Paenarthrobacter nicotinovorans: one gene and its partner. The protein of the gene in region 1 interacts with the protein of each later gene in a pairwise test. Links are inferred from orthologs where the notes say so. Each region holds a gene or a part of one and is shown on either strand. Other genes may lie near its edges.

Region 1 (14,261 bases):
GGTAGGCGCGTTGCTCGGCTGGCTTGTCCTGCGGGTGTGGCGTGCGCCGTTCGCCGTCTGGCCATCCGGCGTGGCAGTGTGGCTCGCGGCCGTGATCGTCGGCATGATGTTGAGGGCCGTGACGGGACAAACCGTCGTCCTGCCGTTTGTCATTGTTGCGCTGATCAGCCTGGGTGTTTTCCTGCTTGGCTTCCGTGCGGTGATTGCGTTGGTCCGTCGGGTGTCGGCAAGCCGGCAACGCCGAGCCTGATCCGATCCTCCAACCAGCACATGCACTAGGCTGGGGAGCGTCCGCAACGATGCTTTTCCGGAAAGGCCCCACGTGATCACCGCTTTTGTCCTGATCAAGACCGATGCCTCGCGCATCCCGGAAACCGCCGAACAAATCTCGGCCATCCAAGGCATCAGCGAGGTCTATTCAGTCACCGGCGAATGGGACCTCATCGCTGTTGCCCGGGTGTCCAAGCACGAGGATCTCGCGGACGTCATTGCAGATCGCTTGTCCAAGGTGCCTTCAGTGGTCCATACCACCACGCACATTGCGTTCCGCGCCTACTCACAGCATGACCTGGACGCCGCATTTGCCCTCGGTTTTGAATAAGGACTGAGCCTGCGCACGGGAAGAACGTGAGCCAAATCAGCTTTGGCTGAGGGCCGTCCATTTGGCCAGCACTCCGGCAGCCAACCCGGAATCAATCGACTCAGTTGCCCTGCCGAAGGCAGCCCGCATCCGGTCCAGCAGGCTTCCGTCAGCGTGGAGATCGAATGCCACCAACCCTGCAGCTGCGTTGAGGAGCACCGCGTCCCTGACGGGACCGGGCTTGCCGTCAAGCACTTCCCGGACGACGCCAGCATTCACCGTGGCGTCCCCACCACGGAGGTCCGCTACGGTGGACGGTTTGATACCGAGCTCGGCAGGTGTGAACACCTCTTCTGTCACGGAACCGTCCCTGATCTCCCACACCGTGGATGGCCCCGTTGGCGTAAGTTCATCAAGCCCGTCATCTCCACGGAACACAAGGCCGCGGCTACCGCGGCGGGCCAGCACGCCGGCAACAAGGGGCGCCATCCGCGCATTCGCCACGCCCACGGCAGATGCCTGGACATGTGCGGGGTTGGTCATGGGACCCAGGAAGTTGAACGCCGTAGGAACGGCCAATTCCCGCCGAGGGACTGCCGTGTGCCTGAACGAGGGGTGGAAGACTTGAGCAAAGCAGAACGTGATTCCGGCCTCTTCCGCGTTGCGCGCCACCTGGTCGATGGACAGATCCAGGCGCACACCGAGTGCCTCCAGGACATCCGCCGAGCCCGAGGTCGATGAAGCAGCCCGGTTGCCGTGCTTTACAACCTTGGCTCCGGCGCCCGCAGCCACCAGTGCCGCCATTGTGGAGATATTCACAGTGTTGAGGCGGTCCCCGCCGGTTCCAACGATGTCCAGCTTTTCACCCGAGATCGAAATGGGATTGGCATGCTGGACCATGGCCTCCACCAGACCAGCAAGCTCCTCAACGGTCTCGCCCTTGGCCCGCAAGGCCACCAGGAAGCCTGCAATCTGCGATGGAGTAGCTTCTCCGGACATGATCGTGTTCATGGCCCACGCTGTGTTGTCCACTGCAAGGTCGTCGCCGTTGATCAGTGCTGAGATGAGCCCTGGCCAGGTATTGCTGGCTGCAGGTGCCGATGCCGGAGAAGTCACTCCCTGATGCTATCGAGCCAGCCACGCCGATGACCAATGTGAACCACGCCGGGAACTTTTCCGCGCGATTTCGCGTCTTTGTAGAAAAAGTCTCCCGAATCGGTGGTTTGCATTGGGAACTCTGGACTTTTACAGACATAATGTCCTTGTGACATCTGCGACCCATGCCCCCAGTACCCCGGCGCACCCGACGCTGAACCGCCCTAACTTGGTTTCTGTTGGAACCGTAGTTTGGCTGTCCAGTGAGTTGATGTTCTTCGCCGGCCTCTTTGCCATGTACTTCACCCTGCGATCCACATCAGGACTGATGTGGGCCGAGGAGACGGCCAAGCTCAACTTCCCGTTTGCGCTCGTCAACACCATCGTCCTTGTGGCAAGTTCCTTTACTTGCCAGATGGGCGTCTTTGCCGCCGAGCGGCTCGAACCCCGCCGCACCGGCGGGCTCTTGCAGTTCACCCGCTGGGGCATGACCGAATGGTTTACCCTCACCTTCATCATGGGTGCCTTCTTCGTTGCCGGGCAGACGACGGAATACGCCATGCTCGTATCCGAGCACGTATCCCTGTCCTCCAATGCCTACGGCTCCGCCTTCTACATGACCACGGGCTTCCACGGCCTCCACGTCATCGGCGGCCTGATCGCTTTCCTGTTCATCATCGGCCGTGCGTTTGCGGCCAAGAAGTTCGGACACTTTGAAGCGACGTCGGCAATCGTCACCTCGTACTACTGGCACTTCGTTGACGTTGTTTGGATTGGCCTCTTCCTGGTCATCTACGTCCTCAAGTAAGCCCGGCTTGACTCTTTTTCTACAAGAGGCAGAATTTCAAGAAGCGGCTCACGGAGCCGACGCAGGATCGAATAAAGGAACCACCACGTGAAGGCACTCTCGCAGAAGCGACGTCACCCACTGGCAGCCATAGCGCTGCTATTGATGGGCCTCCTCCTCACTGGTGGGCTGTACGCCGTTGCCACATCTGTCAACCAGGCCAAGGCCGACACCACAAGCTACAGCGCCAGTGACGTAGAAGAAGGCGGCAAGCTTTTCGCCGCCAACTGCGCCACCTGCCACGGCATGGGTGCCAGCGGAACCCAGGACGGCCCCTCGCTGGTCGGCGTGGGTGCTGCTGCGGTTGACTTCCAGGTTGGTACCGGTCGTATGCCCATGCAGATGAACGGCCCGCAGGCCCAGCAGAAGCCCGCCCAGTTCAATGAAGAGCAGACCAAGCAGCTCTCTGCCTATGTTGCATCCCTTGGCGCAGGCCCGGCCATTCCGGAAGAGCACCTCCTGGACGGCAAGGGAGACGCTGCCAAGGGTGGCGAACTCTTCCGCGTCAACTGCGCCATGTGCCACAACGCAGCTGCTGCTGGTGGAGCCCTGACACGAGGCAAGTTCGCTCCGGCTCTTGCAGGCGTCAGCTCACAGCACATTTATGAGGCAATGGCCACGGGCCCGCAGAACATGCCCGTGTTCAACGACTCGAACGTCACCCCTGAAGACAAGCGCGACATCATCACCTTCCTGAAGACCATTGAAGCCAATGGTTCGCCGGGTGGCGCTGACCTTGGATCCCTCGGCCCGGTCTCCGAAGGCCTGTTCGTGTGGGTTGCCGGCTTGGGTGTCATCATCGCATTCACGATCTGGCTGACGTCCCGCACGTCCTGATCGCGAAGCAACGAAAACTTCTGCTGCACGATCAGCAGTTTGAAACTGAAAATAACTCGGCCCCGGCCGAGACAACGAGAGAAGGATGAGGCGAATTATGGGCAACCATAGTGACGGCAGTCCGAACCACTCGGGCACCGTAGCTACGGCTGGTCAGAATGAGGTGGAGAAGTTCCAGGATCCTGGACTCCCTCCGCATCGTTTGCGCCTGGCTGACACGGACCCGGTAGCCGCAAAGCGCGCCGAGCGTCAGGTAGCCATTCTGTTTGGCACCTCCGTCATCGGAACGCTGGTCTTCCTGGTGGCGTACTTCGCCATTGACCTTGGCGACGACACCACCATTGCAACCATCCGCACCCAGAACCTTCTTCTGGGCCTCGGCACGGCCTTCGCGATGCTCGGTATCGGCACCGGCATCGTGCACTGGGCCAAGGCCCTGATGCCCGATCACGAAGTCTCTGAAGAGCGCCACGCTATCCGTACCGAAGAGGACCGCCAGGCAGCTGTGCGCATCGTCGACGACATCGTCGAGGAAACCGGCATCAAGCGCCGTCCGCTGATCCGCAACACCCTTCTTGGTGCTGTCGCTTTGGCTCCCCTGCCCGCTCTTGCCATCTTTGGCGACTTGGGTCCGCGTCCTGACAAGGCTCTGGCGCACACCATGTGGGCTCCGGAGGGCGGCAAGCTCAAGCGCCTGACCCGCGACCCCGATGGCACACCCATCAAGGCCTCGGATGTCACCATCGGTTCGGCCTTCCACGTTATCCCCGAGGGCCTCAACGAGCTCCACGAGGGCAAGTTGAACGAAAAGGCCAAGGCCGTTGTCCTCTTGATGCGTCTGGACCCGAACTCGCTGAATCCTTCCGAGGGACGCGAGAGCTGGAGCTACAACGGAATCGTTGCTTACTCCAAGATCTGCACGCACGTCGGATGCCCTGTCGCTCTTTACGAGCAGCAGACGCACCACCTTCTGTGCCCGTGCCACCAGTCCACCTTTGACCTCACGCAGGAATGCAAGGTCATCTTCGGGCCGGCCAGCCGTCCGCTTCCCCAGCTGCCTATCGCGGTTGATGCAGAGGGCTACCTCGTCGCTACCAGCGACTTCAGAGAACCTGTAGGACCGAGTTACTGGGAGCGTGACGAGCATGAGCGCCTCATCAACAGCTGAAGCCCCCTTCGTTCCGAAGACCAAGGTTGGTAGTTTCACCAACTTTGTAGACGAGCGTGTTGGCGGCTCCGGCATCCTGCGCGAGTTCGGCCGGAAGGTCTTCCCTGACCACTGGTCGTTCATGTTCGGTGAGGTGGCGCTGTATTCCTTCGTCATCCTGCTGATGTCGGGTACCTTCCTGACCTTCTTCTTCGATCCGTCCATGGCAGAAACCCACTACCAGGGTTCCTACACGCCGTTGTACAACGTCGAAATGTCTGTTGCCTACAACTCGTCGCTGAACATCTCGTTCGATGTCCGTGGCGGTCTCTTCATGCGCCAAGTACACCACTGGGCAGCACTGCTGTTCGTGGCATCCCTCGGCGTTCACATGCTGCGTGTCTTCTTCACGGGCGCTTTCCGCAAGCCCCGCGAAATGAACTGGGTTGTGGGCGGCGTCCTGCTGATCCTCGCCATGGCTGCCGGCTTCACCGGTTACTCCCTCCCCGATGACCTGCTGTCCGGTAACGGCCTGCGCATCATCGACGGCGTGATCAAGTCGATTCCGGTCATCGGAACGTACATCTCCTTCTTCCTCTTCGGTGGGGAGTTCCCGGGTACGGCCATCATCGGCCGCCTGTATGTGCTCCACATCCTCCTGGTGCCCGCCCTCATCCTGCTGATGATCGTGATCCACCTCTTCATGGTGGTTGTCCACAAGCACACGCAGTACCCTGGCCCGGGCCGCAACGACGGCAACGTCGTCGGTTACCCCCTCGGCCCGGTTTACGCGGCCAAGGCCGGTGGCTTCTTCTTCATCGTGTTCGGTGTTCTGGCGCTCATGGCGGCAGCGTTCACCATCAACCCGATCTGGAACTACGGGCCTTACGACCCCTCCCCTGTCTCGGCCGGCACCCAGCCTGACTGGTACATCGGATTCGTCGACGGCGCCCTTCGCCTTATGCCGGGTGTCATCAACAACTTCCACTTCGAGTGGATCGTCTTTGGACACACGCTCACGCTGAACGTGCTTCTTCCGGCCCTGGTTCCTGCGGGAATCATCTTCACCGTTCTGTTCATGTACCCATGGATCGAACGCTGGGTCACCAAGGACAACCGTGAACACCACGTTCTGGACCGCCCCCGCAATGCACCCACCCGCACTGCGATCGGCGTGGCCGGTTTCACTTGGTACTGCGTTATGTGGGCCGCGGCCGGCTCGGACCTCATTGCCACTCACTTCCACGTGTCACTGAATGACGTGACGTACTGGTTGCGGACGCTGTTCTTCATCGGCCCGATCATCGCCTTCATCGTCACCAAGCGAATTGCCCTGGCTCTCCAGCGCAAGGACCGCGAAATTGCACTCCACGGTCGCGAAACCGGACGTATCGTTCGGCTCCCGCACGGCGAGTTCATCGAAGTCCACGCACCCCTGGACGAGTACAAGCGCTACAAGCTCGTAGGCTTCGAATCACCGGCTCCCCTGCCGGCGCAGCCGAACGAGCATGGCGTAGTAACCCGCAAGGAAAAGCGCCGTGCAGCGCTTTCCCGCTGGTTCTTCGAAGACCGCGTTGCTCCGGCAACGCCTGCGGAACTTGAAGCCGCGCACGCACATGGCCACCACGAGGCCATCGAAGCGGCCGACGAGCAAAAGAGCCTGAGCCACTAACGGCCCGGACCTCGACAACAGAAGGGGCACAGTCCATGCGGACTGTGCCCCTTCTGTTGTTGGATCTCAAAGAACGCTGGAAGGGGTCGGATGTCCAGTCCCACACCGATGGTGCGGAGGCCCACCCGACAGCCACCCGACGGCTACCCAACAGCCACCCGACGGTGCGCCGGGCAGGCTCTACTGCGTGGTCCGGTATCCCGATGCATAATTGCGCGTTGGACGCACTCCAGGCCGCTGCAAGGGTACCCACAGCTTGTACCTGTCGGCCCGGTAGTAGGAGACGGAATAGTCCACCATTGCACGCGCAACGAAGGCATGGCGCTGGATCTTCAGCAGCGGCGATCCGACGTCCACGTTCAGCAACCTTGCAGTGGACGGTGACGCAGCCGTTGCCTCGATCATGTCCTCGCCCCACTCCATGACCAGGCCATACCGTTCGCTCAGAACGTTGTACAGCGACGTTGGCGGGGCCTCATCGAGAAGTCCTGGAACGCGGTGTGCCGGAATGAAGTTCTCGTCCACGCTCATGGGCTCGTTATCGGCCAGGAGAAGCCGCCGGAACCGAACCAGGGGCGTTCCCTCGTCGAGCTGCAGTTCCCGCGCCAGAAACGCACTGGCTGCAATCTGTTCAAAACTCAGAACCTTGGCGGCCGGGACCATGCCGCGCCGCTGCATTTCCTCACTGTAGGAGGTCAGCTTCACCTGAAGGTCCAGCTTGGGCTTCCTCACGAAAGTTCCCAAGCCTACGACCCGCTCTATGACTTCTTCGCCGACCAGCGCATCGATGGCCTGTCGAACAGTCATGCGTGCAAGGCCAAAGCGCTCCGAGAGATCCCGTTCGGAAGGAAGGGCCGAACCCGGCGGACACGACTGCCCAATGAAGGTACGAAGGATTTCACGCAGTTGAATGTAGATGGGCGTGCTGCTGGAACGGTCAATCTCGCCAGCAATGCCGGCTGCGTCAGCCACAGCAGAAATCCAGCAATTGAGTCATGTTTCAAGGATAAGACAGACAGCCACAGGTCTAGACCAGCGGACATTGAACTGGTGGGCTTCCCGGGATGGCGGCTACTCTTGTATGGATCATTTCCTGGCGGAGTAAACCGCCGTAGCAAAGGAGCTGGCTTGCCGCAGCAGAAAGCCTTAGTCGCCGCTGAGATCGGCCTTCATGCCCGCGCGGCAGCAGTTTTTGTCCGTGCCGTCACGGAGACAGGACTGCCCGTGACAATCCGGAAGACAGACGGCAAGCCGGTCGACGCCCGATCTCTGCTCGAGGTCATGACAGAGGACTTCGGCCACGGATGTGAAGTTCTTCTTGAGGTCGCCCCCGATGCGCTCACGGACTCTCAAACTCTCTGGACGGCACGGAATGCCCTTGCTGCTCTTTCCTCCGTCCTGGAGGCTCCTGAGGCCCGCTGAGGCTACGTTGCGCGCGGATCACCCATCACACGGGGATGCCGGACGCGAAAAAGAACCCTGAATACACAAATAAGGATGGGCCCCACCTTTTGGTAGGGCCCATCCTTATTGCCGTTCTGGAACTGCTAGTGGGCGTGGTCGCCGCGGCTGTATTCGAAGACCCAGCCGATCAAGGCAACGATGGCCAGGCCACCGGCCACGTAGGTTACCCAGAAACCTACGGCCAAGCCGAGGAATCCACCTGCACACGAGAGGCCAAGAACCAGGGGCCACCAGCTCCAGGGGCTGAAGTGACCCTGCTCCCCCGCACCCTCGTGGATCTCTGCGTCAGGACGGTCCTCCGGGCGCATTCCGATGCGCTTGCCTGTGAAGCCAAGGTAAGCACCGATCATGCCTGCGAGGCCACCTACGAGCAGGATGCCGAGCACGCCAACCCACTCGGACCATTCGGTCAGGAAGCCGTACGCAATCGCTACGGGTACGAAGAAGAAGACTCCGGCTCCGAAGAGCCACGATTCAATTTTCATTTGCTGACGTCCCTCTGGTCGGCGTTACCCAGAACTGCTGCTGCGGGTGACGGAGCCTCGGCGGTGTGCACCTGGGCCAACTCCGGGTGGTGGAGATCCAGGGCCGGGCGTTCGGAGCGAATACGGGGCAAGGAAGTGAAGTTGTGGCGCGGCGGCGGGCACGAGGTTGCCCATTCCAGCGAAGCACCAAAGCCCCACGGGTCATCTACTTCAACCTTCTTGTTGCTGCGCCACGTGATGTAGACGTTCCAGAAGAACGGCAGCAGCGAAGCGCCCAGGACGAAGGAGGAAATAGTGGAGAACTGGTTCATCCACGTGAAGTTGTCCTGCGGCATGTAGTCGGCGTAGCGACGCGGCATACCTTCAACACCCAGCCAGTGCTGGATCAGGAACGTGCCGTGGAAGCCGAGGAACAGCAGCCAGAAGTGGATCTTCCCGAGACGTTCGTTCAGCATCTTGCCGGTCCACTTGGGCCACCAGAAATAGAAGCCGGCGAACATGGCGAACACGACGGTACCGAAGACCACGTAGTGGAAGTGGGCGACCACGAAGTAGGAGTCGGAAACGTGGAAGTCCAGCGGCGGCGATGCCAGGATGATGCCCGTCAGGCCACCGAAGAGGAACGTCACCAGGAAGCCGATGCTCCAGAGCATAGGCGTCTCGAATGTGATGGATCCTTGCCACAAGGTGCCGATCCAGTTGAAGAACTTCACGCCCGTCGGTACTGCGATCAGCATCGTCATGAAAGCGAAGAACGGAAGCAGGACGGAACCGGTCACGTACATGTGGTGGGCCCACACGGTCACGGACAGAGCTGCAATGGCGATGGTTGCGTAGACAAGGCCCTTGTAACCGAAAATCGGCTTCCGGCTGAAGACCGGGAAGATCTCGGAAACGATACCGAAGAACGGCAGGGCGATGATGTACACCTCGGGGTGGCCGAAGAACCAGAACAGGTGCTGCCAGAGGACGGCACCGCCGTTTTCGGGATCGAAGATGTGGGCACCAAAGCGGCGGTCAGCGCCAAGGGCGAAGAGTGCAGCTGCAAGCGGCGGGAAGGCCATGAGGACGAGGATTGCCGTCACCAGGGTGTTCCAGGTGAAGATCGGCATACGCCACATGGTCATGCCCGGAGCGCGCATGCAGATGATGGTGGTGATGAAGTTGACGGCACCAAGGATGGTTCCGAAACCGGAGAGCGCGAGCCCGAAGACCCACAGGTCACCACCGACACCCGGACTGAATGTCGTATTCGACAACGGTGCGTAAGCGAACCAACCGAAGCTGGCAGCACCCTGCGGGGTGATGAAGCCGGATACGGCGATGGTGGAGCCGAAGAGGAAGAACCAGAACGCCAGGGCGTTCAGACGCGGGAACGCAACGTCCGGGGCACCAATCTGCAACGGCATGATGACGTTGGCGAAGCCGGCGAACAGCGGGGTTGCGAACATCAGCAGCATCACGGTGCCGTGCATCGTGAACATCTGGTTGTACTGCTCTTTGGTCTGCAGGATCTGCATGCCCGGCTCGAACAGTTCTGCACGGATCAGGAGCGCCATGACGCCACCGAGGCAGAAGAACACGAACGACGCAATGAGGTACATGTACCCGATGGTCTTGTGGTCCGTGGAGGTGATCCAGTTGACGACAATGCGTCCCTTGGATTTAGGAACTACGGGAGCCTCAAGGGTCCCGGCGGATTGAGTGTAAGTAGCCACGTCGCTCCCCTTACTTTTCGTTCAGGTTCGGATTGCGGTCGTATTCCGCACCGAGCAGGCCCGTGTTGCCATCCTGGCGGAGCTTGTCCATGTGGGCCTTGAACTCAGACTCGGAGACAACCTTGACGCGGAAGAGCATTTCGGAGTGATATTCACCGCAGAGTTCGGCGCACTTTCCATCGAAGGTGCCCTCCTTGGTGGGAGTGAACCGGATGTAGTTCGTCTTGCCGGGGATCATGTCGCGCTTCTGAAGGAAGGCGGGAACCCAGAAGGAGTGAATGACATCGCGGGAGTTCAGCTCCAGGTCCACGGACTTGCCAACCGGCAAGTACAGGGTGGGGAGCAGTTCCTTGTCCACTTCGGCGCCCGTCAGGTGAGCCTGAACGCCGGCTTCGTGGAGGTCCTCGGAGATGACCTGGCCCTGCTTGTAGTTGAAGTCCCAGGCCCACTGCTTTCCGCGGACATCAACAACGACATCTGCAGGCTGTGAACGATCGTCGATCGCGCGCTGGTCCTGGTCGGTGAAGTAGAAGAACACCAGCACCATGAACAGCGGGATGGTCAAGTAGAAGACCTCGAGCGGCAGGTTATAGCTGAGCTGCTTGGGGAATCCCGTGGTGCCCTTACGGCGACGGTAAGCAATGATGCACCAGACCAGGAGGCCCCACGTGATGATACCGACTGCCAAGGCGGCGATCCATGAGTTGACCCAGAGGTCCATGATCCGGTCAGTGTGGTTGGTCGTGCCGCGCTCTGTAGGCAGCCAACCCTTCTCTACCTCTGGTGAACATCCGGTCAAAACCAACGCGCCGGCGAGTGCCAAGCCAGTGATCGAGGTGATCTTTATGCGTCGGCTGCCGGTTCGGTTCTGCGAACTCACAGACGGCCCTTCCTCTTGTTGCTGTCTCCCGGCAGGCCGAAGGCTCACCGGGCACACTAAAAGTTTTACTACCCGATGTAGAGCTTACCGCTATCAGGCGGTTTTCGCGCACATGTCAGCGCCGTGGCTCCGAACGCTTTTGAAGCGGCCCGGAGGGGCGCCGACATGCGGCGATGGCTCACATCAGTGGAACGAATCACCGCAGGCGCAAGACCCGCCGGCGTTCGGGTTGTCAATGGTGAAGCCCTGCTTCGAAATGGTGTCTTCAAAGTCGATGCTTGCACCGCTGAGGTAAGGGACACTCATCTTGTCCACGATGACCTCGACACCGTCGTAGTCACGCACAGCGTCTCCGTCGAGCATGCGCTCGTCAAAGTAGAGCTGGTAGATCAAGCCGGAGCATCCGCCAGGCTGGACTGCAACGCGCAGCCGAAGATCGGTGCGCCCTTCCTGTTCGAGGAGGCTGCGGACCTTGCCTGCTGCGACGTCGGTCAGATTGACCTCGTGCGTGGGCAGTTCGTCACTGGTGACGACCTGTGTTCCGGTGCTGTTTTCGTTGGTTGCAGTGCTCATTGGCCTACCTTCTTATGAAGCTTCTGGAGGCGGCGCCGGGACGCTGCCTGCCCTTACCCAATTACATACGGGTTATAGCTAATGCTACGTCGCGCAGACGCTTTGCTATAACTCCAGACGTAACCACTGACAGCATTTCCTTGTTCCCTGCTAAACAGGGACTAAGCCCCCAGCCCCTCGGCATTCAGACGTGCAAGCATCAACGCTTCAGCCAACACTGCGTGGCGGAAGTCGCCGATGTGGAGGGATTCGTTGGCGCTATGCGCGCGGGAATCGGGATCTTCCACCCCTGTCACCAGGATCTGGACGTCCGGATACATTTCCAGGAGGTCGGCAATGAAGGGAATGGACCCGCCGATTCCCATTTCCACCGGCTGCACGCCCCAGGACTGTTCCAAGGCCCACAAAGCGACACGGGCGGCAGATGAGGTCGTGTCGGTGCTGAAGGCGTTCCCGCGCTCCCCCGGCGTAAATGTCACCTTGGCTCCGAATGGCGCCCTCGACTCAACGTGGTTCTTCAAAGCGTCCATGGCAGCTTCGGGGTCCTGGCCAGGGGCCAGGCGCATGCTGAATTTGGCACGTGCTGCGGGAATCAAGGTGTTGGAGGCCACGTCGACGGCCGGTACATCCATGCCGATGATGGACAACGCCGGCTTGGTCCAGAGGCGCGAACCGATGGTCCCGCTCCCGGCGAGCCGCACGCCGTCGAGCACTGACGCGTCGGCGCGGTAGTCCTCTTCGGTGAGGTCGACCACCACGTCATCACGCCCCACCAGCCCGGCGACTGCCACGTTGCCGTCGTCGTCGTGGAGTGTGGCGATCAGGCGTGACAGAAGCGTAGGAGCGTCCAGAACCGGCCCACCGAACATCCCTGAGTGGACGGCGTGGTCCAGGACGCGGACTTCGAACGTGCCGTCCACCAAGCCACGGAGGCTGGTAGTCAGGGCCGGAACACCCACTTTCCAGTTGCTCGAATCGGCCACCACGATGACGTCCGAACGGAGCAGCTCCTGGTGTTCCTCAAGGAAGGTGCGGAAAGTGGGCGAGCCCGCCTCTTCCTCGCCCTCGAAGAAGAAGGTCACGCCGAGGCCGAACTTTTCGCCAAGAACTTCGCTGACGGCGCTGTAAGCAGCCAGGTGGGCCATGATGCCTGCTTTGTCATCGGCCGCACCGCGCCCGTACAGACGGCCGTCCCGTTCTTCCGCCATAAAGGGCTCAGAGGTCCACAGATCCCGGTTACCCGGCGGCTGTACGTCGTGGTGGGCGTACAGAAGGATGGTGGGCTTGCCGTCCGCGGCGGGTCGACGGGCGACGACGGCAGGGCCGCCGGGGGTACCGTCGGCTTTGTTGCACCTCAGGATACGGACGTCCGGCATGCCGGCGGCCTGTACCAGGGAAGATACGGCCTCGGCACTTCGATCGAGTTCATTGGGGTCGAAGCTGGGCCATGCAATGCCGGGAATGGACACCAGGTTCTTCAGGGAATCCATGGTGGAGTTGAAGGCCTCGTTGACCGCCTTCTCCAGTTCCTCGACCGGGATGTCGCCGGAGTGCTGTTGCTTGTTCTGCGGGTTCTCCGCATGCGCTGAAGTCATGGCCCACACTTTACCTCCGGGTAACAAGCCCCCGCGGGATGCAAGGCCGGGCTGACCGGACCCATAACCCCGGCCAACCTCCCACGAGGTAACGTGCGCCACCTCGCCGAGGGTATTCTGTATGGGTGTTCGGACGTAAAAAGGAAGAGCCCAGCGCTCAGTCAGTAGTAGACCAGGCCTACGCCACCGCCCCGGGACCGGGTGCCGGTAAGGGCACCCCTACGCCCAAGCGGAAGGCCCAGGAAGCAGCCCGGAAACGCCCCCTGGTGCCCACCGACCGCAAGGCCTCGAAGGCTGCGGAAAGGGTGGCAATTCAGGACCAGCGCCAGAAAATGCGCCAGGCCCTGGACACCGGTGACGAGAAGTTCCTCCCCCTACGGGACAAGGGACCCCAGAAGCGGTACGTGCGCGACTACGTCGATGCCCGTTTCAGCCTGGGCGAATACCTCATGTTCGGAGCTTTGCTGTTCGTCGTGATCTCGCTGATCATTCCGCCCACCAGCGCCGGCATCAGCTACGTCCTTGTCGGCTTCTGGATCATGTTCCTCGCAGTCTTCGTTGACGTGTTCATCCTGTCGCGCAAGCTCCGCAAACAGCTGACAGCAAAATTCGGCGAGGTTGAGCGCGGATCCGTTTGGTACGGCTGCATGCGTGCGCTCCAGTTCCGCAAGCTTCGCCTGCCCAAGCCACAGGTGAAGCGCGGGCAGTACCCGGCCTAGTAGCCACACCATTCAAAAGGAGACCCCGGACCATTGGTCCGGGGTCTCCTGCTTTTGCGCTTTAGCGGGATGACCGCTTGCGGAGCTTTACCAGGCCCTTGTTGATGCGGGAAACCCAGAACGGACCTTCATAGAGGAAGGCCGTGTATCCCTGCACCAAGGTTGCTCCGGCATCCAGCCGGTCCTGCACATCGCGGGGTGTCTCTACGCCACCAACAGCGATGAGAACGAGCTGATCGCCGACCGCTTCCTTGAGGCGGCGCAGAACCTCCAGGGAGCGCTGCTTGAGGGGCGCCCCGGACAATCCACCGGCACCGAGGGCATCAACCTTTGCGGGATCAGACATGAGGCCGCCCCTGGAAATCGTGGTGTTGGTGGCAATGATGCCATCAAGCTTAAGGTCCAGCGCCAGGCGGGCGACATCGTCAATGTCTTCATCGGACAGGTCCGGAGCAATCTTGACGAGCAGCGGCACATGCCGCCCCGCGGACTCATCGGCGGCGTCGCCGACGGCCCTCAGGAGCGGGCGGAGGGTTTCGACGTTCTGCAACAGACGGAGGCCAGGCGTGTTCGGTGAGCTGACGTTGACCACCAGATAATCCGCCGCCGGAGCCAGGGTCCTTGCACTCACCAGGTAGTCCTCAGTGGC
Region 2 (14,334 bases), 270 kb from region 1 along the record:
GAGCCACATCACCTTCATCGTCAGGAACGACGGAAACCGTTCATCGATCGTTTTCCAAACAGCGGACCAGACCTGGCAGGCCTACAACACGTATGGCGGCGCCGACTTCTACCAGGGGGCCGTCAACGGGCGCGCCTACAAAGTGAGCTACAACCGCCCCGTGAACACCCGGGGCGGCATCGGAGGCCGGGACTTCTACTTCGCCAACGAATATCCGATGGTGCGGTTCCTGGAACAAAACGGCTATGACGTCAGCTACGTCAGCGGCCTTGACGTTGACCGCAATGGTGCGGAGCTGCTGAACCACAAGGTATTTCTTTCCGTCGGCCACGACGAATACTGGTCCGGCCCCCAAAGGGCCAATGTTACTGCGGCCCGCGACGCGGGCGTCAACCTCCAGTTCCTTTCGGGCAATGAAATGTACTGGCGTACGCGGTTCGAGCCCTCCTCCGTGGACGGCGCCGCGGGCCGCACCTTGACCTGCTACAAGGAGACGTGGAGCAACGGAAAGATCGACCCCACCAGCCAATGGACCGGAACATGGCGGGATCCGCGCTACGCATCCCAGGCCAATGGCGGTGGTCTGCCCGAAAACGGATTGACGGGCACGCTGTATATGTCCAACTACACCGACCTTCCAGTGACGGTGTCAGCCGCTGAAGGAAAGTCGCGGTTGTGGCGCAATACCTCACTGGCTTCCCTGCCCGCAGGTGCCACTGCTGCCTTGGCGCCGCACACAGTGGGCTATGAATCCGACGAGGACCTCGATAACGGTTTCCGGCCGTCAGGTCTGATCCAGCTGTCCACAACAGTCGGCAGCGTCAGCGAGTACCTCCAGGATTACGGAAATACGGTCAAGCCCGGCACAACCACGCATCACATCACCCTGTACCGGGCGGCCAGCGGGGCTCTTGTCTTCTCGGCCGGCAGCGTCCAGTGGACCTGGGGCCTGGATCAGGAGCACGACGGCGACGGCGCCGCTGCCGATATGCGCATGCGGCAGGCTCAAGTGAACTTGTTTGCGGACATGGGCGTTCAGCCGGCAACCCGCGCGGCCGGGCTTGTTGCTGCGAGCGCGAGCTCGGATCTGACCGGCCCCACGGCGACCATCACCGCTCCAGCCAACGGCGCAACCATCGCGCACGGAAGCAGCGTGACGGTCACCGGAACTGCCACGGACACCGGCGGTGTTGTGGCCGGCGTCGAGGTTTCCACCGACGGCGGTACTACCTGGCACCCGGCCCAGGGCAAGGCTTCCTGGACCTACACCTACATCCAGAAGGGCCTGGACACCGCCGCGATCCAGGTTCGGGCCGTGGATGACAGCGCCAACATCGGAGCCGTGGCTACGAGGAACCTTGGCCTCACCGGACCCTACAGCGTCTTTGGCCAAACTGTCCCTGCCATCACCGACTCCGGAGACGGCGGAGCCTACGAAATGGGCCTGCGGTTCACGCCCTCAGTGAATGGCTTCGTGACGGGGGTCCGGTTCTACAAGAGCTCGGCCAATACCGGAACCCACACGGGTTCGTTGTGGAGCTCCACCGGCACCCGCCTGGCTACCGCCACTTTTGCCAATGAAACCGCCTCGGGCTGGCAGAGCGTGCTGTTCAGCCAGCCGGTAGCCGTTTCCGCGGGCCAAAAGTACACGGTCTCGTACTGGGCACCCAGGGGGCACTATGCCACCAAGGACTACCAGTGGGCGAGCTTTGGATTCAATGATCCGCCGTTGAAGGTCACCGGTGGTTTCGGGGCGGAGCCTGCGGGCGTGTACAACACCTCGCAAGGCTTCCCGACCACCAGTTTCAACGGTGGCAACTACTTCGTTGATGCAGTTTTCAGCACCGTGGATACTTCGCCGCTGACGGTGTCCGGGCAGTCCCCCATTCCGTCATCGTCCAGCGTCCCCGTGACCACCAAGGTCAGCGCCTCCTTCTCCAAGCCAGTGACCCCAGCCAGCGTCCAGCTGGTCCTGAAGTCTTCTGCCGGAACGGTAACGGGCACTACGAGCTATGACGCGACCACGCGCAAGGCAACGTTCACTCCGGCATCCCAGCTGGCCTTCAGCACCGTGTACACGGCAACGTTGTCAGGCACTGACAGCACGGGAGGCCAGGTCACCTCGGGCGGCACGTGGACCTTCACCACCGCTGCCACGGCGTCCGTGCCGGGATCGTGCCCGTGCAGCCTCTATGACGACTCCGTCACTCCCGGCATCGCGGAAATCCAGGACGGAGTCCCGCTGACCTTGGGAGTACGGTTCACCAGTGTCTCCGCCGGTCAGGTGACCGGGGTCCGCTTCTACAAGTCAGCCGGCAACACCGGCACCCATACAGGCGCGCTCTACACAGCGGGCGGGCAGCAGCTGGCAACGGTCACCTTTGCCAATGAGAGCAGTTCCGGGTGGCAGACGGCCATGTTCAGCCAGCCGGTCCAAATGGCTGCCAATACCGAGTACATAGCTAGCTACAAGTCAACCACGGGCGCATATTCGGCAACCGCCAATGGCTTTGGGGCCGGACTGAGCGTTGGACCGTTGCGGACTGTGTCGGACGCGGGGGCCTACAGCTACAGCGGGGACTTCCCTGCTTCGAGGTCCTCCACCAGTTACCTGGTGGACGTAGTGGTGGTGGTCTCGGCGCCTCCGTTCACCGTTGGTGGCCACTCCCCCATTCCGAACGCCTCGAGCGTTCCGCTCAACACAACGGTCAGCGCGGTTCTTTCGGAAGCAGCCGTGTCCTCAAGCGTCGCTCTGTCACTCAAGACGGCCGCAGGTGCCGCCGTTGCCGGGACCACTGTCTATGACAGCAACACCCGCAAGGTGACCTTCACGCCCTCGGCACCTTTGGCGGCGGCTACTTCCTACACGGCCACCGTGACTGCTACGGCTGTTTCCGGACAACCAATGTCATCCGGTGGGACGTGGCAGTTCACCACAGTACAGGCCGCGGGCACACCCGGTTCGTGCCCGTGCACCCTGTACGAGGACACGGTGACGCCAACGACCCTCGAAGTAGATGATGGCGTGCCCTTGACCTTGGGTGTCCGCTTCACCAGCGACACTGCGGGCCAGGTGACCGGTGTGCGCTTCTACAAGTCGGCCGGCAACACCGGGACCCACACCGGATACCTCTACACGGTGGGCGGCCAGGTCCTGGCGACCGTGACGTTCACGAACGAATCCAGTACCGGCTGGCAGACTGCTACGTTCAGCCAGCCCGTGAACATCCAGGCGGACACCGAGTATGTAGCTGCCTACAAGACGCCCACAGGCAAGTACTCCTACACCTCCGGTGGCTTCGGTGAAGGCTTCACGAGGGGACCGCTGAAGACCCAGCCGGATTCGGGGGCGTACTCCTACACCAGTGACTTCCCGAGTACGGCGTCCACGGCCAGCTACCTGGTGGACCTGGTCTTCACCGTAGCCGCACCTCCCCTGTCCATCAGTGCCCAGGTGCCCGCTCCAGGAGCCACCGCCATTCCCACGGACGTGAAACCATCCATCACGTTCTCCACCGCCATCAATCCGGGCGCCACGTTCACTTTGACCGCGAACGGATCCTCTGTCGCAGGAACGGCAGCACTGTCAGCTGACGCCCGCACCATCACGTTCACGCCGACGGCCGCCCTTCCCGCCAACACCCAGATATCCGCCAACGTCTCGGGCGTGGCCACCCCGCAGGGGCAATCCCTGCCCCCGACCACCTGGCAGTTCACCACGGCGGCGGCAGCGGTCCAGCAATCGACGATCTTCGGTTCGTTGCTTCCCCAGGTTGCCGCCAACTCCGACCCGCTTTCGGTGGAGCTCGGAACTGCCTTCACGGTGTCCCAGGCGGGGAACGTCACAGGGATCCGCTTCTACAAGGGAACCGGGAACACAGGCACCCATGTTGGTTCGCTGTGGAACGCCGCAGGCACCAGGCTGGCACAGGTGACCTTCACCAACGAAACGGCCACCGGCTGGCAAACCGCCACCTTGGCAACCCCGGTTGCCTTGTCTACCGGACAGACCTATGTGGTCTCCTACCGGGCGCCAAACGGCCGCTACTCCTCAACGCAGGGATTCTTTAACCAGACATGGACGAGCGGAGTGTTCACGGCCTCGGGCCCCAACAACGGACGCTACCGGTACGGCTCAGGCGGCGTGATGCCCACCAGTTCCTGGAACGCCACGAACTACTTCGTGGATGTGGTGTACTCCACCGCAGCTCCAGCCCAGCAGCAGGCGGCGCCGTCACCATCACCTACTGCCACGCCGACAGCAACCCCAACAGCAACAGCGACAGCGACCCCGACCCCGTCACCGACAGCGACCCCGTCACCGAGTCCGTCACCCAGCCCGACCCAGACTGGACTCGTCTGCGGCTTGCTCGGGATCTGCTGAAGCAACAACGTCAGCGAACGACGCTGGGCGACCAACCATGGGCAATGAACATGCTTGGTTGGGCGCCCGGTTCCGTTTCCAGCTTCCAGATGTTGCTGTCCCCGTCCGTTGTCTCGTCCGGCAAGCCATAGAGAAGGCTCCGGTCATCGAGCCACTCGATTTGGTCATCCACACTGCGCTTTTCGGCAAGGACGGTCTCGCGTCCGCTGGCGAGGTCAAGAACCGCGATGTTCCAGTGCGCTGCCAGCGCGCCGCCGTCGTTCTTCTTGTACGCGATCCGGGTCCCGTCCGGGGAAATCGAAGGACACTCCACGTTGTCATGGACAGCCGTCAAAGTCCTTGCTGACAGGCTCCCCCGCACCAGCCAGATGCGTCCGGAGGCGGCCGCAGTGGCATAGAAAACATCCGCCTGGTCCGGTGCGAAGGTCACCCCCCAGATGTTGCGGTCGGTAGCCTGCAACCGTTCGCCGTTGACCAGCAGGGCGAAGTCCTCGAGGTTGCCGGTGGAACCGCCTGGGAGGCTGATTTCGGTGGCGGTGGAAAATCCTGCTGTCGCATAGGAGTGGCCGGTGACGAACACCGTAGTGGCAATATTGGAGCCGTCGGGGCTGATCCGGGTCCGGCTGGGGATCCCGGGAAGCGGCCAGGCCCGTTGCTGCTCCCAGTTACGGTTGAACACCTCGGCTTCAAAAGAGGTCACCAGCCCCCGGTTGGTGCGCAAACACACCACCTGCTCCGGCGAGCCGTAGACCCGGTCGCATTCCTGGCCGCTCACGGCCCGGCTACCGCCGGGATCCGACAACGGAACAGTTGCGGCGTTCCCGTACCCCTGCCCTGACGCGGTGTTCCGGAACAGCACGAACGGAGCACCGGGGAGCTGTCCGCCGGCTGAGGTCCCCACGGACGAGGCCGCCGTCCGGCTTTCTTCAAAGCGTTGGTAGGCCCCCACCGCGTAGACGCCCGCTGCGACCAGGACCAGTACAGTGACCACCAGGAGGACACCCCACCGCACCTTCCCCGCGGCAGCTCCCCCGAAGGCGCGTTCCCTCATGCTCCGTCGCTCACGTCGGCCGGGACATCGCGCTTGGCACCTCGGAGGATGAAAACCACAGCCACAACGGCACAGGCCAAAAGCGCCCCTGCCAAGAGCATCGCGGTGGAAGCACCAACGGCGTACCACAACACACCGAATCCGGCCGAGGCCAGCATGCGGGTCAGAGCCACCACAGTCTGCGCGGAGGCGATTCCCGTGGCGAGTTTTCCCGACGGCGTCAGCTGGCTGGCCAGCGCGGCCAGGACGCCGTCAGTGCCTGCGTAAAAGGCACCCAGCAGGACCAAACAGCCCAGCGTCGCCCAAAGCCCGCCAAAAGGAGCGGCGGCCAACAAATACGTAGCAAGCAGCGCAACGTGCCCGGCGACGAACACCGGGATCTTCCCCACGCGGTCTGCCAGCCGTCCCAGCGGAATGGCCAAAGCAAGAAACACCACGTTGGTGCCAACAAAAAGCAGGGGAAACCACTGGACCGCGAAGGAATCCCTGTCCTGCAGGACCAGGTAGATGAAGCCGTCGCCAATCGTGACCAGGCCCAAGAGCCCTGCCGCGATCAGCAGCTTGCCCAAACCCGGTTCCTTCAAATGGCTCCACGAAAAGGCGAAAAGCCTGCGGTCCTTACGTTCGCTGGCCCCTCTCAAGGCCTTGGCCTGGACATCGGGCACCACCAGGGCAAGGACGGCGACACCGATCACCGCGAAGGCCAGGGACACCACGAACACAGTGCTGAACCCGTTGGGAATCATCAACAGCACAAAGAAGGCGATCAACGGACCCGCTGCCGCGCCGATGTTGTCCAGCATCCGGTGCACGCCGAACGATCTCGCCAGATGCTGCGGCTGCGCCGAGACTGAAATCAGCGCATCACGCGGAGCCGTCCTGATGCCCTTGCCGATGCGGTCGGCTGTGACGATTGCCGCGATCGCCCAAAAACTCCCGGCGACAAGGAATCCGATCCTGGCAAGCATGGACAAGCCATAGCCCGCCACAGCTATCCGCTTAGGGTGGCCGGTGCGGTCGGCAGCCCAGCCGGCTGCGATCCTGACGATGGCACTGGCACCCTGGTTGATGCCGTCAATGACGCCGAAGGCGATGGTGGATAAACCCAGGAAACCTGTCACGTACAGGGGCAGGATGGCCGACACCGACTCCGAGGAAACATCGGTGACCATACTGACAATGCCCAGCCAAAGGATGACCGGAGACAAGCGGAACGGCACCTCGCTGGATAGTGCCGTCCCCATGCCCTGCGGTTTATCCCGCTTACCGCCGCTGCGGTCCGAAAGGGAAATATACATGGGTGCCCTAATCTGCCGCCGTGTGCAGGCTGCCCAGAAGCTGGAAGCGCGAGCTGCCTGTCCCTGTGGTTGATACCGAAACGGTCACCGTATCCGCGCCCCTCACGAACCGTGCAGCCATGGCACCGTCAGCGGCTGGAGCGTCTTCGGACCAGAATCCATGCGATACCAAGGAATCTCGGAAGGAACCCAGCACCTCTGCCTGGGGCTTGTCGATGATGCCATCAGCTGCGACCTGGAGCGTGTTGCCCGAGGTCGACACGGAGGTTGAACCGATGGTCGAGCCCGCTGGCAAGGTGAGGATCCCTGCGGGCCAGCCGTCCACCATTTCACCGGCTGCGGTACCAGGCTCCGGCAAGGCTCCGGTGATCAGTGGAGCGGGAGCAGTTGGCGCGGGCAGCCCTGTCGGTGTTGCCGTCACAGGGGGAAGGACTTCCAGTGGCTGGCCGGCGGACGGTGACGAACCGCCGTCGCCACCGTTTTCAGTACCTCCGCTTGCTGAAGCATCCGACGGCGAACTGCCGGAGCCGGGTGCCTCGGCGCCTTGCGACGTGGTTCCCGCCGAAGCTGTTGACCCGGGGGCAGTCGAGCCCGGGCTTGGGGACGACGAGGACGTCGTCTGCGCCGAAGGGGCCGGCTTCACCGCCAGTTGGTCAAAGAGTATTGCGACGGCGGCGATCAGCACGGCAAGGCATATGCCTGCGATGACCAGCCGCCGCGCCATCATGGCATGACCGGAAGAACAGCCCCGCCCGGCCGCGGATTTACGGCGTGGGACTCAGGGGCGGCGGGTAGAAGTGACGCCACCTGCGACGAGGTGGCGTTCGGCCGTGCGATGGCGATGTACCGCACCAAGCGTTTCATGGGGACAGTCTGCCATTCACGCCACGATTCCGGAACAGTTTTGGCGCTACCAGCGCCCATTCCGTGGGCGGGGCTGGCAAACCGGGCAGGTGTAGGAGGAACGGTTCATGAATTGTTCCCGTTTGATGACACTCTGAAGCCCCTTCCCGGCACAACGCAGGCAGTATTCACCGGCCCGCCCGTAGGCGTTGAGGGAGCGCGCGAAGTAGCCGGAATCGCCGTTGACGTTAACGTAGAGGGAGTCGAAGCTGGTCCCGCCGGCGGCCAAGGCGGCGTCCATGACATCCTTAACGGCCGAGATGAGCCGCTCGGCGTCTGCCCGTCGCAAGGTATCGGTGGGCCGTGCGTAGTGGAGCTGCGCCTTCCACAGGGCCTCGTCGGCGTAGATGTTGCCGATACCGGAGATGACTCCCTGGTCCAGCAGGGCACGCTTCAGGCCCGTCTTCCGCTTCTTGACGTTCCGGTAGAACGCGTCGAATGAGAACCACGGATCCAACGGATCCCTTGCTATGTGCGAGGCTTCCTCGGCGATCTCCGGCAGCGGCGTCTCGCCCAGGCCTCCGGGCCCGGAGTCCGGGGTGGGCACAAGGGAGGTCACGAAGAGTCCGCCGAAGATCCTCTGGTCCACGAACCTGAGTTGTTCCGGCATGCCCTCCACCGGGCTCAGCGAGATCCTGACCTTGAGGTGTTTTTCGTCCGGCACGTCCGGATCCTGCATGAGAAGTTGTCCGCTCATTCCCAGATGGGCCATAAGCGCGACCTTGGGCAGGGTCGCGACCTCGGGAAGGGTCCCGTCACCGGTGGCGGACACACCGTCCATGGAGAGAGGCATCCACAGGAACTTTCCCCGCCGCACGACGTCAAGCACCGTGGCGTGTTCCAGATTCCCCACGAAGTCTTCGGTCCCAAGGGTGTGGCGCCTGATGGAGCGCGGGTCCAGCACCTCGACGGCTGTGATGGTCCGGCCCCTGACCCATCGGGCAAGGCCACGGCGCACCACTTCTACTTCGGGAAGCTCAGGCATGGATCAAGCGGACGCCGGACCAGTCGGGGTCGTGTCCAGGGCAGTCAGGGCACGCCAGGCATCGGCGGCCGCTTCCTGCTCTGCTTCCTTCTTGGAGTGACCGGAACCGCGTCCGTAGGGTGTTCCGCCAATGTTCAGTACGGCTTCGAAAGTCCGCGCGTGATCCGGTCCGGAGCCTTCCACCGCATAGTGGATGGCGCCCAATTGCCGGCTGGCGGTGAGCTCCTGGATGCTGGTCTTCCAGTCCGTGCCGGCGCCCAGGGCACCTGCGTCCTTCAGGAGGGGTCCCACGAGCCGCATGACCAGCTGGCGTGCGGTTTCGATGTCGTTTGACAGATAAGTGGCACCGATCAGCGCCTCCATGGTGTCAGCCAGGATGGAGGCTTTGTTCTTGCCGTCAGTAAGCTTTTCGCCTTGGCCGAGGTAGATGAACTCGCCGACGCCGATCTCACGGCCGATTCCGGCCAGAGCGCGCGTACTGACGACGGCGGAGCGGCGCTTGGCAAGCTCGCCTTCAGGCAGCGTGGGGTTCTCACGGTAAAGGGAATCGGTCACGGAGAAACCCAGGATGGAGTCGCCGAGGAACTCAAGGCGCTCGTTGGTGGGGATCCCGCCGTTCTCATACGCGTATGAGCGATGTGTGAGAGCAAGACGAAGCGTCTCGGTGTCAATGGAGACACCGAGACGCTTCAGAAGCTCTTCAGTTGAAGACATCCTTAGTCAGCCTCTACGGCAGATTAGGCGTCTGCGACCTTGCGGCCCTTGTATTCAAGGAACAGCGCGGTGCCGGCAGAGTCAGTAACGACCTTTGCCTGGTGCGGCAGGCTGTAGGTAACCTGACCGTTTTCGATGGTCTTGACCAAGTTGGGGGCAGTTGCCTTCCACTGGGCACGGCGGGCGCGTGTATTTGCGCGAGACATTTTCCGCTTGGGAACAGCCACGGCTATCTCATTTCTCTCTTAGACGAACACTTACTAATCGGTTTGCCGGTCAGTCTTAGCCAGATCAGCTAGGGCAGCCCAGCGAGGGTCAATGACCTCGTGGTGGTGCCCCGGCTCGTCTTCCAGGCGCGCTCCACATTCGGAGCACAGACCCTGGCAGTCTTCCCGGCACACCGGCTGGAACGGCAGCATAGTGACAACTGCGTCCCGCAACACCGGCTCAAGATCGATCAGATCGTACTCGACTCGACGTTGCTCTTCATCGTCTTCTTCGGCCGAAAGCTCAGCACCTTCGTAGAAGAAAAGTTCTTGCACATTGACCTCAAGGTCATACGCAAGGGGATCCAGGCATCGCCCACACTCGCCGGTTACTTCGACGATCGCGGATCCGGATACCAGAATTCCTTCGTGTACGGCCTCAAGACGAAGATCCAGCTCGATATCCGAGCCTTCCTTTACGCCAATGAGCGCCACACCAAGGTCACTTGGCGCAGGTACATGCTCGTTGAGTGTCCGCATGGTCCCTGGACTGCGTCCAAGGTCCTTGACTACCAGCGCCAAGGGCGAACTTGCATCTCGCTTAATGAGAACTCCTGTAGAACATATGACCGACGTACCATCTTAGCCTGATCACGCTTGAGGACTCAAACCGGCACCGGGCGCGCACAGAAGCACGCTGGTTTCAGCTTGGGGAACTCTGCGTGAGGGCGCAGGTACCCGACAAGCCTACCCCTTGCGGGGCGCTTCAGTGGGCGGCTCGCCTGCAAGGAGCCGCTTCAACACAGATTTGGGGACGTAATCAGAGATGTCCCCGCCCAGGACATTGACTTCCTTGATCAGGGTGGAGGACAGGTGGACGTAGTGCGCTTCGGCGGGCAGGAAGACGGTTTCGACGCCGGTCAACTGGCGGTTCATCGTGGCCATCGGCAACTCGTAGTCGAAGTCCGAGGACGAGCGCAGGCCTTTGACGATCGCCGAAACGCCCCTGTGGCGGCAATACTCGGCCAGCAGGCCTTCACCCATGGGCTCCACGATGATTCCGCGCAGGGAAGCCAACGTTTCGCGTGCCATCTCCATCCGGTCTTCGAGGCTGAACCGGTACTTTTTGGCGTAATTGGTGGACACGGCAACGATGACTTCATCGAACAGGCCGGCGGCCCGGGCAATGACTTCGAGATGTCCATTGTGGATGGGGTCAAAGGATCCAGGGCATACCGCGCGTCTCATGAGACGAACCTACCCCATGGCTTCGCCGGGATACCATGGCTGCCATGGCATCAGCAGGCAGCAGCGCTCCCCTTATTGGAACTTCAGCCGACGCTCCGGCACCTTGGAAACGGGCCGCTATGGGAGCCAACCTGCTCTCACCTGCCGGGGACCTGGGAGTCACCATCTTCGAAGAAATGACCACACTGGCTGTGTCCACCGGAGCCATCAACCTCGGTCAGGGCTTTCCCGACGAGGACGGCCCCGTAGAGATCAAGGACGCAGCGCAGGCCGCCATTGCGGCAGGAGCGAACCAGTATGCGCCAGGCAAGGGGGTTGCCGCATTGCGGGAGGCCGTCTCGGCCCACCAGCAACGGTTTTACGGCCTGGACCCGGATCCCGACAATGAAGTCCTTGTCACTACGGGAGCAACCGAGGCCATCGCAGCGGCGCTGCTTGCCTTCGTCCAACCCGGCGACGAGGTCCTGACCTTCGAGCCTTTCTACGACTCGTACGGTGCCATCATCGGGATGTCCGGCGCCAAGCATGTCACCGCTCCCCTGCTGGCCCCTGATTTCCTGCCGGACCTCGAAACGTTGGAAGAAGCCTTCAGCAGCAGAACCAAAATTGTCCTCCTGAACAACCCGCACAACCCCACGGGTGCCGTATTTCCGCATAGCGTCCTCGCCAGGATCGTGGAATTGGCCGGCAAATACGACGCCATCATCCTCAGCGACGAAGTGTATGAGCATCTCACCTTCGGAGTGCCGCACATCCCGGTCACCACCTTGCCCGGCGCCGCCGAACGAACCATCACCATTTCCTCCGCCGGCAAGACGTTTTCCTTCACCGGATGGAAGATCGGCTGGCTCACCGGACCGGCACACCTGGTGGCAGCTGTACGCACCGTGAAGCAATTCCTGACCTACAGCTCCGGCACGCCATTCCAGGGCGCCATCGCGGTCGGCCTGGGCCTTCCCGACGCGTTTTACCAGGGCATTGCCGATACCCTCCGGCAAAAGCGCGACATCCTCGCCGAAGGCCTCCGCGCCGCAGGCTTCGGCGTTTTCAACCCCAGCGGCACGTATTTCATCAACGTCGATACCGCGCCGCTGGGCATCAGGGATTCCGTTGATCTCGCCAGGCGCCTGCCCGGACTCGTCGGAGTGGCTGCCATCCCTGTTCCGGTCTTCTGTCATCCGGAAGGCGCCGAACGCACCCGCAGCCTCCTGCGTTTTGCCTTCTGCAAGAAGATCGACGTCCTGGAAGAAGCTGCCGGGCGCCTGGCTACGCTCAAGGAACGCCTGTGAATTCCCGGGATTCCGGCCATGCCGCCCGCTTCCTCCGCACCAGCGGCCAGCACGCCACGATCGATACAGACCCCCTCGTGGAGGGCAGCTTCATCCTGAGCATCGGCGGAGCCGAACAGTCACACGTGAACCTGGCGGCGCCCGGTGAGATCTTCTATGAATACCTCCGCAGGATCGGGCACGTGGTGGACCTGGCCGCAGAACCTGGCCGCCCCATCCGGGCCCTTCATCTGGGCGCCGGAGCACTTACACTGGCCCGCTACATCCAGGCCACCCGACCGGGCTCCGAACAGTACGCCGTTGAACTGGAACGTGAACTCCTGGACTTTGTCCTCCAGAAACTGCCGATGCCCGACGGTACAAGGCTGACCTCCCATATCGGCGACGCGCGCGACGCATTGGCGCAGCTTCCCGCCGAGGCGGGGTTCGACGTCGTCATCCTTGACATCTTTTCCGGGCCCGAGGCCCCTTCCCATATCGCCTGCAGGGAGTTCTATGAAGAGGCAGCAGCCCGGCTGGCTCCCGATGGCGTCCTCATCGTCAATGTGGGCGACGAGCCGGCGCTCACGCTTGTCCGCAGCCAGGTCTCAGCGCTGCGCAAGGCCATGCCGGATGTTGCTGCGTTCGCGGAGGCCGGCATGTTTGAAGGCCGCTATCCGGGCAACATAATTTTGGTCGGCACACGTACGCCATGGCCCGCGGAATGGACAGCTGAACTATTGGCCCGCGGCCCCCACCCGGCTGCCGTCCTGACGGGCGTGGACCTGGACCGGATCGCCGGCTAAACGGAACCAGTGCTCACGCCGGTTCAGCGAACCACAGCTTGGTCTCCCCGTACTTTTTGTCGGCGAAACACTCCAAGGCATCCGGCCACGACGGTTCGGGGCTGCGGGAACTGCGCTCCACCACCACAACGGCGGCATCGTCCAGGTGCAGTGCCAGCTTTTCGAGCACCGCAGCCAGCGCCGGTTCGTCCAGGGGGTAGGGCGGGTCAAGGAAGACCAGGTCCCACACCGAAGCATCGCCTGCACGCTCCAGGAACGATTCCACCTTGGAACGGTGGACGGAAACTTTCTTGGACCCCAGGGTCTGGTTGACCAGGTCCGCGTTCCGTTGGCAGACGTCGCTTGCCTTGGCATCGAACTCCACCAGGTCCACGCTGTGCGCGCCCCGGCTGGCGCTCTCGACACCCAGTGAACCCGAGCCCGCGTAGAGATCCAGGACCCGCGCGCCGTCGATCACCGCCAACGATTCCAGACGCGAAAACAGGGCCTCCTTGACGCGGTCCGTCGTGGGTCTGGTGGCATTGCCGGGGACGCTTGCCAGAGGGTTTCCGCCGGCAACTCCGGCGATGATGCGGCTCACAGGCATACTCCTTGCGGGCCTTTGCCGGGGCTTCTAACCGCGTTCAAGGAACGCCTCCTTCTCAGGGTTCAGGTACTGATCTATCGCGGCGGCAAGCGCGGGCTGGTCCGCCAACGCGGGATCGTCCGCCACCAGGGACTGGGCGTCGGCCCTTGCACGGGCAATGATGTCCTCGTGCTCAAGGACCCGGAGCAGCTTCAAAGTGGAGCGTCCGCCGGACTGTGAAGCCCCCAGGATGTCACCTTCACGGCGCAGCTTGAGGTCCTCCTGCGACAATTCAAAACCGTCGGTAGTGGACGCAACCGCCTCCAGGCGGCGCCGGCTCGGATGCCCGGGCTCCAGGGTGGTCACCAGCAGGCACGTGCCCGGAAGCCCGCCGCGCCCCACACGTCCCCGCAATTGGTGGAGCTGGGAAATGCCGAAACGGTCAGCATCAAGGATCACCATCAACGTGGCATTGTGGACATCCACGCCCACTTCGATGACAGTGGTGGAAACCAGGACCTTGGTCTCATTGGACGCAAATGAGGCCATGGTTTCAGACTTCATTTGCGGGTCCTGCCGTCCGTGCAGGGGTGCCACTGGAACACCAGCCAGGGACGGCTCCTGCAGGAGGCCCTCGACGACGGCAGTCACCGACGCGAGCTCCCTCGCCCCGCCCTCGTCCTGGAGTTCCGCTTCGCTCGGTTCCGATTCGCCGGGACTGAAGTCGCCGTCGTCGTCCGATCCGATCTTGGGGCACACCACATAGACCTGGTGTCCCGCGTCGACTTCCTCGCGCGACCGCTTCCAGATGCGGTCAGCCCAACCCGGGTTTTCCGAGAGCCCCACCACATGCGTGGAGATAGGGGCTCGTCCGGCGGGAAGCTCGTCGAGGATGGAGGTCTCAAG

The links.
Region 2: the proteins of ctaD (region 1) and JMY29_RS11780 interact in binary tests that used the Escherichia coli proteins (3 or more experiments, as listed by UniProt). The link is inferred for Paenarthrobacter nicotinovorans from one-to-one orthologs.

What each region holds. Positions count from the first base shown.
Region 1 is NZ_CP089293.1:2,246,789-2,261,049, forward strand. Bases 7,485-10,411 are described here. They hold ctaD (aa3-type cytochrome oxidase subunit I), read right to left. Parts: upstream 9,846-10,411; coding sequence 8,124-9,845; downstream 7,485-8,123. Other genes in these bases: JMY29_RS10510 (HPr family phosphocarrier protein), read left to right, coding at 7,485-7,600; JMY29_RS10515 (cytochrome c oxidase subunit 4), read right to left, coding at 7,726-8,127; ctaC (aa3-type cytochrome oxidase subunit II), read right to left, coding at 9,856-10,411. Outside these bases: JMY29_RS10470 (DUF3054 domain-containing protein), read left to right, coding at 1-250; JMY29_RS10475 (Lrp/AsnC family transcriptional regulator), read left to right, coding at 323-601; trpD (anthranilate phosphoribosyltransferase), read right to left, coding at 638-1,696; ctaE (aa3-type cytochrome oxidase subunit III), read left to right, coding at 1,845-2,483; qcrC (cytochrome bc1 complex diheme cytochrome c subunit), read left to right, coding at 2,571-3,359; qcrA (cytochrome bc1 complex Rieske iron-sulfur subunit), read left to right, coding at 3,457-4,527; qcrB (cytochrome bc1 complex cytochrome b subunit), read left to right, coding at 4,505-6,178; JMY29_RS10505 (GntR family transcriptional regulator), read right to left, coding at 6,359-7,150; more of JMY29_RS10510, read left to right, coding at 7,307-7,484; more of ctaC, read right to left, coding at 10,412-10,725; JMY29_RS10530 (HesB/IscA family protein), read right to left, coding at 10,909-11,298; JMY29_RS10535 (dipeptidase), read right to left, coding at 11,460-12,893; JMY29_RS10540 (DUF3043 domain-containing protein), read left to right, coding at 13,019-13,612; JMY29_RS10545 (quinone-dependent dihydroorotate dehydrogenase), read right to left, coding at 13,674-14,261. UniProt on the Escherichia coli protein: Cytochrome bo(3) ubiquinol oxidase is the terminal enzyme in the aerobic respiratory chain of E.coli that predominates when cells are grown at high aeration.
Region 2 is NZ_CP089293.1:2,512,537-2,526,870, forward strand. Bases 9,952-12,951 are described here. They hold JMY29_RS11780 (aminotransferase class I/II-fold pyridoxal phosphate-dependent enzyme), read left to right. Parts: upstream 9,952-10,824; coding sequence 10,825-12,078; downstream 12,079-12,951. Other genes in these bases: JMY29_RS11770 (YceD family protein), read right to left, coding at 9,952-10,123; coaD (pantetheine-phosphate adenylyltransferase), read right to left, coding at 10,289-10,789; JMY29_RS11785 (spermidine synthase), read left to right, coding at 12,075-12,863; rsmD (16S rRNA (guanine(966)-N(2))-methyltransferase RsmD), read right to left, coding at 12,877-12,951. In the rest of the region: JMY29_RS11730 (DUF4082 domain-containing protein), read left to right, coding at 1-4,384; JMY29_RS11735 (TolB family protein), read right to left, coding at 4,395-5,435; JMY29_RS11740 (MFS transporter), read right to left, coding at 5,432-6,733; JMY29_RS11745 (hypothetical protein), read right to left, coding at 6,741-7,460; JMY29_RS11750 (hypothetical protein), read right to left, coding at 7,457-7,597; mutM (bifunctional DNA-formamidopyrimidine glycosylase/DNA-(apurinic or apyrimidinic site) lyase), read right to left, coding at 7,644-8,621; rnc (ribonuclease III), read right to left, coding at 8,625-9,335; rpmF (50S ribosomal protein L32), read right to left, coding at 9,359-9,562; more of JMY29_RS11770, read right to left, coding at 9,596-9,951; more of rsmD, read right to left, coding at 12,952-13,443; JMY29_RS11795 (ATP-dependent DNA helicase RecG), read right to left, coding at 13,477-14,334. UniProt on the Escherichia coli protein: Shows aminotransferase activity with methionine and histidine as substrates, and to a lesser extent also with phenylalanine.